DNA from 2 places in the Viridibacillus sp. KH_047 genome. Region 2 is predicted to be linked to the other one. Evidence: a T-box and tRNA genes for the amino acid it is inferred to sense, from the RefSeq annotation. Region 2 holds a T-box; the other holds one or more tRNA genes.
What was found. A T-box is a leader RNA that pairs with one kind of tRNA and senses whether it is charged. The one in region 2 lies ahead of leuS (leucine--tRNA ligase), so its partner is inferred to be a tRNA-Leu.
Positions count from the first base shown of each region.

Region 1: it has a tRNA-Leu gene. The T-box ahead of leuS (leucine--tRNA ligase) is inferred to sense a tRNA for this amino acid. The anticodon was not compared.

Region 1 covers NZ_CM174479.1:570,359-573,750, reverse strand. The annotation lists gene AC3IS5_RS02935 (ATP-grasp domain-containing protein) at 1-946, opposite strand, end outside; tRNA gene AC3IS5_RS02930 (tRNA-Leu) at 1,741-1,822, opposite strand; tRNA gene AC3IS5_RS02925 (tRNA-Cys) at 1,865-1,938, opposite strand; tRNA gene AC3IS5_RS02920 (tRNA-Gly) at 1,951-2,025, opposite strand; tRNA gene AC3IS5_RS02915 (tRNA-Gln) at 2,034-2,105, opposite strand; tRNA gene AC3IS5_RS02910 (tRNA-His) at 2,112-2,187, opposite strand; tRNA gene AC3IS5_RS02905 (tRNA-His) at 2,232-2,307, opposite strand; tRNA gene AC3IS5_RS02900 (tRNA-Trp) at 2,325-2,398, opposite strand; tRNA gene AC3IS5_RS02895 (tRNA-Tyr) at 2,411-2,494, opposite strand; tRNA gene AC3IS5_RS02890 (tRNA-Thr) at 2,504-2,579, opposite strand; tRNA gene AC3IS5_RS02885 (tRNA-Phe) at 2,587-2,662, opposite strand; tRNA gene AC3IS5_RS02880 (tRNA-Asp) at 2,692-2,768, opposite strand; tRNA gene AC3IS5_RS02875 (tRNA-Met) at 2,772-2,848, opposite strand; tRNA gene AC3IS5_RS02870 (tRNA-Val) at 2,871-2,946, opposite strand; tRNA gene AC3IS5_RS02865 (tRNA-Glu) at 2,962-3,036, opposite strand; tRNA gene AC3IS5_RS02860 (tRNA-Ser) at 3,059-3,150, opposite strand; tRNA gene AC3IS5_RS02855 (tRNA-Asn) at 3,156-3,230, opposite strand; rRNA gene rrf (5S ribosomal RNA) at 3,242-3,357, opposite strand.
Region 2 covers NZ_CM174479.1:849,722-853,113, forward strand. The annotation lists gene AC3IS5_RS04350 (MDR family MFS transporter) at 1-75, shown strand, start outside; gene AC3IS5_RS04355 (CoA transferase subunit A) at 204-893, shown strand; gene AC3IS5_RS04360 (3-oxoacid CoA-transferase subunit B) at 913-1,569, shown strand; T-box leader at 1,803-2,018, shown strand; gene leuS (leucine--tRNA ligase) at 2,115-3,392, shown strand, end outside.

The DNA of each region.
Region 1 (3,392 bases), 280 kb from region 2:
CGAGATTAGGCTCTTGTCCTAAAAAAATCTTTATGGTTTCTTCAACTAAATTAATTCCATAGGCCGTTTCAATTATTCGATTCATTGCTCCCCCTGATATCCGAGGGTTTATTTCAATTAGTTTCCATTCATTACTAATTAATCGCATTTCTAAATGGCAAGATCCATTATTCAAATTAAAACGTTCCAGTACCAAACAAACGGTTTCATAGATTTTATTGTAAAGGGCTTTGTCCATATCTCCCAACAAACAATAACCAGTAACAATAAAACGGTCGAAAAACGTTATTTCTTGTTCAAGGACTGCAATAATATGAACTTTTCCTTTGTACACACAAGCTTCAATCAAATATTGAGGACCCTCTAAATATTCCTCAATTAATAACTCTCTGTTCCCTTTCATTAATAATGCATTAATGGATTGTTCTAATTGCTTGTCATCTTTGGCAAATAACACATCTTTAGAACCAGTTGAAACGGGGGTTTTTACAATGAGAGGAAATAACCCTTTTTGATTATCGATAAAGTCTTCTAAGGAATCATCTTTTTCAAACTTTACAAAATAGGGGGATACCGGAAGATCTTTTAAAAGTTCACGTGTTGAAAGCTTATCTTCCATTTTCTCTAAAGGTTCAGGGGACACTGCAGTCAAATCAAATTCTTTTGACAGCTTTGCTGCTACATGGACATAAGGATCAATAAAACTCAATATAGCTTCTATTTTTTTTCCTTGTGCTTGTATTGCTCTTATATTTTCTTTTAACAAATTATGATTACTCAATTCAGTCAGAACCATTTGGTGAACTTCGGGGAAATCAAGTCTGTTTTCAAGGAACCGTTTCCTATCGGTTAATAATATAGTAAAAAACCCTAGCCTTTCAGCGGCCTTCATTGCCTCTCTACTTGAACCGGATTTATTACTACCTATAAAAATAATTGTTTTCATAAATTTGCTTATCAACCTTTCTAGTGTCTTTATTGGCATTTTAGTCTTTAAAAATAGTTTATTCAATGGCGACTTGATTTGTTTAGGTCAAATTAACTATGAATAAATAATTTATAATTGGAATAATTTAATTTAACTAAAACTCTACTTTTTCAGAGCAAAATCGACAAGTAACCCTTAGGAAAATTTATAGTTTGTAATTCTTCCGCCATAGACTATAAGCACGCTCTTTTTCTATACTCTCCTTTATATTTTCAAGCCCTTTAAAGACCCAAACTTCTTATGTTTAAATTGAAGAATATCATTTCCCCATAGATTTGTCCGTATATCCTACTATCGTCATTAGGATTAAGACATCTATACCTGCTGCTATCGTACTTCGTAAAATGATTTTGAATGCTGACCATTCAAATTTTTTCTTGGCTTACAAATAATTCTGAGAACACGTAAGCGTGTGTTAATCGTGACAATCTTTAGATAATTCCTTACTCTGTATGATAAACTCCTCTAAGTCATGTGAGTGAATTTTACGAGTACTTTTCCTATCACTTTCTTAGCAGCAGTTAATTCATTACTATAGAACATGATTGTTGCATCCCTATGGCCGCGTGTATAATAGGCTCTAAAATAACGTCTGAATGAATGTTAATTGTTGTTCTGTTAATGCGCTCTTTCTCATTGAATACCTCCTTTAAATCACTGCAAGGATCTTTGATAAAAATAGTCGTATTCAAAAAACACAAAAAAAGACTCTAGCACATAAGCTAGAGTCTTAATGTATATATAGTTTAGGATACCGGTGGTCGGGGTCGAACCGACACTCTCGAAAGAACACGATTTTGAGTCGTGCGCGTCTGCCAATTCCGCCACACCGGCATAATATTATTATAGATCATATGTAGTTATTTTAAAAATAATTGGAGGCGGCAACCGGATTTGAACCGGTGGTAGAGGTGTTGCAGACCTGTGCCTTACCACTTGGCTATGCCGCCGTAAATAGAAAATGGAGCGGAAGACGAGGTTCGAACTCGCGACCCCCACCTTGGCAAGGTGGTGTTCTACCACTGAACTACTTCCGCAAATTTAACTGGGGTACCTGGATTCGAACCAGGGCATGACGGAATCAAAATCCGTTGCCTTACCGCTTGGCTATACCCCAATAATATGGGGCGACTGATGGGAATCGAACCCACGAATGCCTGAACCACAATCAGGTGCGTTAACCACTTCGCCACAACCGCCATAATATTATTATATCTGAATTATTTTATTGTCAAAAATTAAATGGGGCGACTGATGGGAATCGAACCCACGAATGCCTGAACCACAATCAGGTGCGTTAACCACTTCGCCACAACCGCCATTATATAATTTAAATTGGCAGGGGCAGTAGGAATCGAACCCACATCAAAGGTTTTGGAGACCTCTATTCTACCGTTAAACTATGCCCCTAAAATAAAAAAATGGTGGAGGGGGACGGATTCGAACCGCCGAACCCGAAGGAGCGGATTTACAGTCCGCCGCGTTTAGCCTCTTCGCTACCCCTCCAGAAAAACATGGTGCCGGCGAAAGGAGTCGAACCCTCGACCTACTGATTACAAGTCAGTTGCTCTACCAACTGAGCTACACCGGCATTATTATGGTGGGTCAGGACGGAATCGAACCGCCGACACTTAGAGCTTCAATCTAATGCTCTACCAACTGAGCTACTGACCCATAATAATTTAATATTCTTTTTTTAAAAATGGCGGTCCGGACGGGACTCGAACCCGCGACCTCCTGCGTGACAGGCAGGCATTCTAACCAACTGAACTACCGGACCATTTGGTTGCGGGGACAGGATTTGAACCTGTGACCTTCGGGTTATGAGCCCGACGAGCTACCGAACTGCTCCACCCCGCGATAATGGTATTATTAATTTAAATGGTGGAGGATGACGGGATCGAACCGCCGACCCCCTGCTTGTAAGGCAGGTGCTCTCCCAGCTGAGCTAATCCTCCGTATAATGTTATAAATGGTGACCCCTACGGGATTCGAACCCGTGTTACCGCCGTGAAAGGGCGGTGTCTTAACCGCTTGACCAAGGGGCCATATAATAAATGATAATGTGTATGGCGGAGAGCAAGGGATTTGAACCCTTGAGACAAGGTTACTCGCCTACACGATTTCCAATCGTGCTCCTTCGGCCACTCGGACAGCTCTCCAAAAATGGCTCCGAAGGTAGGACTCGAACCTACGACCGTCCGGTTAACAGCCGGATGCTCTACCACTGAGCTACTTCGGAATAATATGATCGCCTAGCAACGTCCTACTCTCACAGGGGGAAACCCCCAACTACCATCGGCGCTAAAGAGCTTAACTTCTGTGTTCGACATGGGAACAGGTGTGACCTCTTTGCCATCGTCACTAGACTATTGTATTACCTAAGGACAAGAATAATTATATC
Region 2 (3,392 bases):
TTCCTTGCGATTGCTATAGTACCTTACGTCATGTATGATCGACCACTAAAAGATAAAAAAACTGAGAGTCTTTGAGATTCTCAGTTTTTTTATTTGCATAAAATACTACATAAATTTATATATTTGCTAGAATTTGAATATTTGATACTTGTTTGAGAAAATGGAAGAGGGAGAAAATTCAAGTAAAGAAAGGGGTAGTGAAGATGAAGCCTATTTATACTTCAGCAAGTGAAGCAATTGCTGATATTCAAGATGGTATGACACTTATGGTGGGTGGATTTGGCTTAGTTGGTATTCCAGAGCAACTCATTCTAGCTTTAGTTGAAAAAGAAGTGAAAGACTTAACCATCATTTCTAACAATTGTGGCATTGATGATTGGGGACTTGGATTACTGCTACATAAAAAACAAATAAAGAAAATGATCGGCTCTTATGTAGGAGAAAATAAGGAATTCGAGCGTCAAGTACTATCTGGTGAGATTGAGGTAGAACTGACACCACAAGGTACACTAGCCGAGAAAATTCGTGCAGGTGGAGCAGGGATTCCAGCATTTTATACACCTGCGGGAGTGGGGACTCCTATTGCAGAAGGGAAGGAAACACGCATATTCGGTGGTAAGGAATATGTCTTAGAGGAAGCCTTACGTGCAGACTTTTCCTTAATAAGAGCAGCTAAAGCAGATCGTTTTGGTAATTTAATTTATAACAAAACAGCACAAAACTTTAATCCAATCATGGCTGCAGCTGGACGATTTACGATTGCTGAAATAGAGGAACTAGTGGAGCCGGGGGACATTGACCCTAACCAAGTTCAGACACCGAGCATTTACGTACAAGGTCTAGTTCAGGCGAAACAAGAAAAAAGAATTGAACGCTTAATGATTCGTTCTTAAAGAAAGGGGACTTTGAGATATGAATGTAAGAGAAATAATAGCTCGTCGTGCGGAGCAGGAAATTGCTGACGGGAATTATGTCAATTTAGGAATTGGTATGCCAACATTAGTAGCTAATTATATAGCTTCAAATAAAGAAGTAATTTTACAATCAGAAAATGGATTATTAGGAATAGGACCATATCCGACAGAGGATGAGGTAGATCCTGATTTGATTAATGCAGGAAAAGAAACAGTAACAACTATTCCTGGCTCTGCTTTTTTTAGCAATGCTGAATCATTTGCGATGATCCGAGGAGGCCATATTGATGTAGCCATTTTAGGTGGAATGGAAGTATCTGAAACAGGTGACTTAGCCAATTGGATGATTCCAGGGAAAATGATTAAAGGTATGGGCGGAGCTATGGACTTAGTGCATGGTGCAAAGAAAATTATTGTAATAATGGAGCATGTAGCAAAGGATGGTTCTGCTAAGATTAAAAAGACTTGTGAGCTACCGTTAACAGGAAAATCCGTTGTCGACAAAATCATTACGGATCGCGCTGTCATTGATGTAACACCTACAGGACTGGTATTAAGAGAAGTATTTGAAGGGTATACAGTAGAAGAAGTTGTTGCAGCCACTGGGGCCGATTTAAATATAGAAAATGTACAGGAAAATGTAGTTGTTAGATAAGAGCTATTCTATATAAAAAGAAAGGCATAAGTAGGATATGCCTTTCTTTTTTCACATTAAAAATAAAACGTGTATTATTGATATCCTTTCTTCACATATAAATAGGGTAGAAATCGTAGCCTTTACATATTATAAAGAACATTTCATTTTGAGTATCTTAACCCTTTTATTTCCAATGATTATTAAATTGCTTGTCATTTTGGCTCAATTCGATTAGAATTAGATTAAAATATAACAAGACTATGATAAGGAATAGTAAATTTATTTGATTTTCAAGAGAGCTAGCGGGTGGTGTGAGCTAGTAAATGGATAAATTGAACTCGCCTTGGAGTCTGCAATGGTGAATACAAGTGTAACCAAAGCCGTTTTCCGCGTTAAGGAGTCAAGTTGAGTGTAATACACTAATTTGGGTGGTACCGCGGGAACCTTTTTAAGCTCTCGTCCCTTTTTCTAGGGACGGGAGTTTTTATTTTGTCTAAAATATAGGAATATTATGACAATATAAATGGAAAAACTTGTTTTATTATTTTAAGGAGGAGAAATCATTGAATTTCAATCATCAAGAGATCGAAAAGAAATGGCAATCGTATTGGGCAGAACATAATACATTTAAAACTGTCAATGACGAATCAAAGCCAAAATTTTATGCACTAGATATGTTCCCATATCCATCAGGAGCGGGTCTACATGTTGGACACCCTGAAGGATATACAGCAACAGATATTTTAAGTCGTTTCAAACGTATGCAAGGCTATAATGTCCTTCACCCAATCGGTTGGGATGCATTCGGACTACCTGCTGAACAATACGCTTTAGACACGGGTAATGATCCTGCTGAATTTACAGCAAAAAATATTGCTACATTTAAACGCCAAATTCAAGAACTTGGCTTCTCGTATGACTGGGATCGTGAAATCAATACAACAGATCCAAGCTACTATAAATGGACTCAATGGATTTTCGTTCAACTATACAAAAAAGGCTTAGCTTATATTGATGAGGTAGCTGTTAACTGGTGCCCAGCACTTGGTACAGTACTTGCTAATGAAGAAGTAATTGACGGTAAATCAGAACGTGGTGGTCACCCTGTTGAACGCCGTCCTATGAAACAATGGATGCTGAAAATTACTGCTTATGCTGACCGTTTAGTCGACGATTTAGAAGAAGTAGATTGGCCAGAAAATATTAAAGATATGCAACGTCACTGGATTGGTCGCTCTGAAGGTGCAGAAGTGGCATTCACAGTAGATGGTACAAATCAATCGTTCCGTGTATTCACAACACGCCCGGACACATTATTTGGTGCTACTTATGCAGTACTTGCGCCTGAACATAAACTAGTAGCTGAAATTACAACAGATGCACAAAAAGCATCAGTTGAAGCATACCTAGATGAAGTGAAAATGAAATCTGATCTTGAACGTACTGATCTTGCAAAAGAAAAAACGGGTGTCTTCACAGGTGCTTATGCAGTCAATCCGATTAATGGTGAGAAAATGCCGATTTGGATTGCTGACTATGTACTTGCAACATATGGTACAGGTGCAATCATGGCTGTTCCTGCTCACGATGAACGTGACTACGAATTTGCAAAACAATTCGATTTACCGATCGTTGAAGTTGTAGCGGGTGGAGATATCGAAAAAGAAGCATATGCTGGAGAAGGTAAACATGTTAACTCTGGATTCCTTGATGGTTTAGGCAAAGAAGAAGCGATTGCTAAAGCGATTGAATGGTTAGAAGAAAAAGGCGTAGGTGAAAAGAAAATTTCTTATCGTTTACGTGACTGGTTATTTAGCCGTCAACGTTATTGGGGAGAGCCA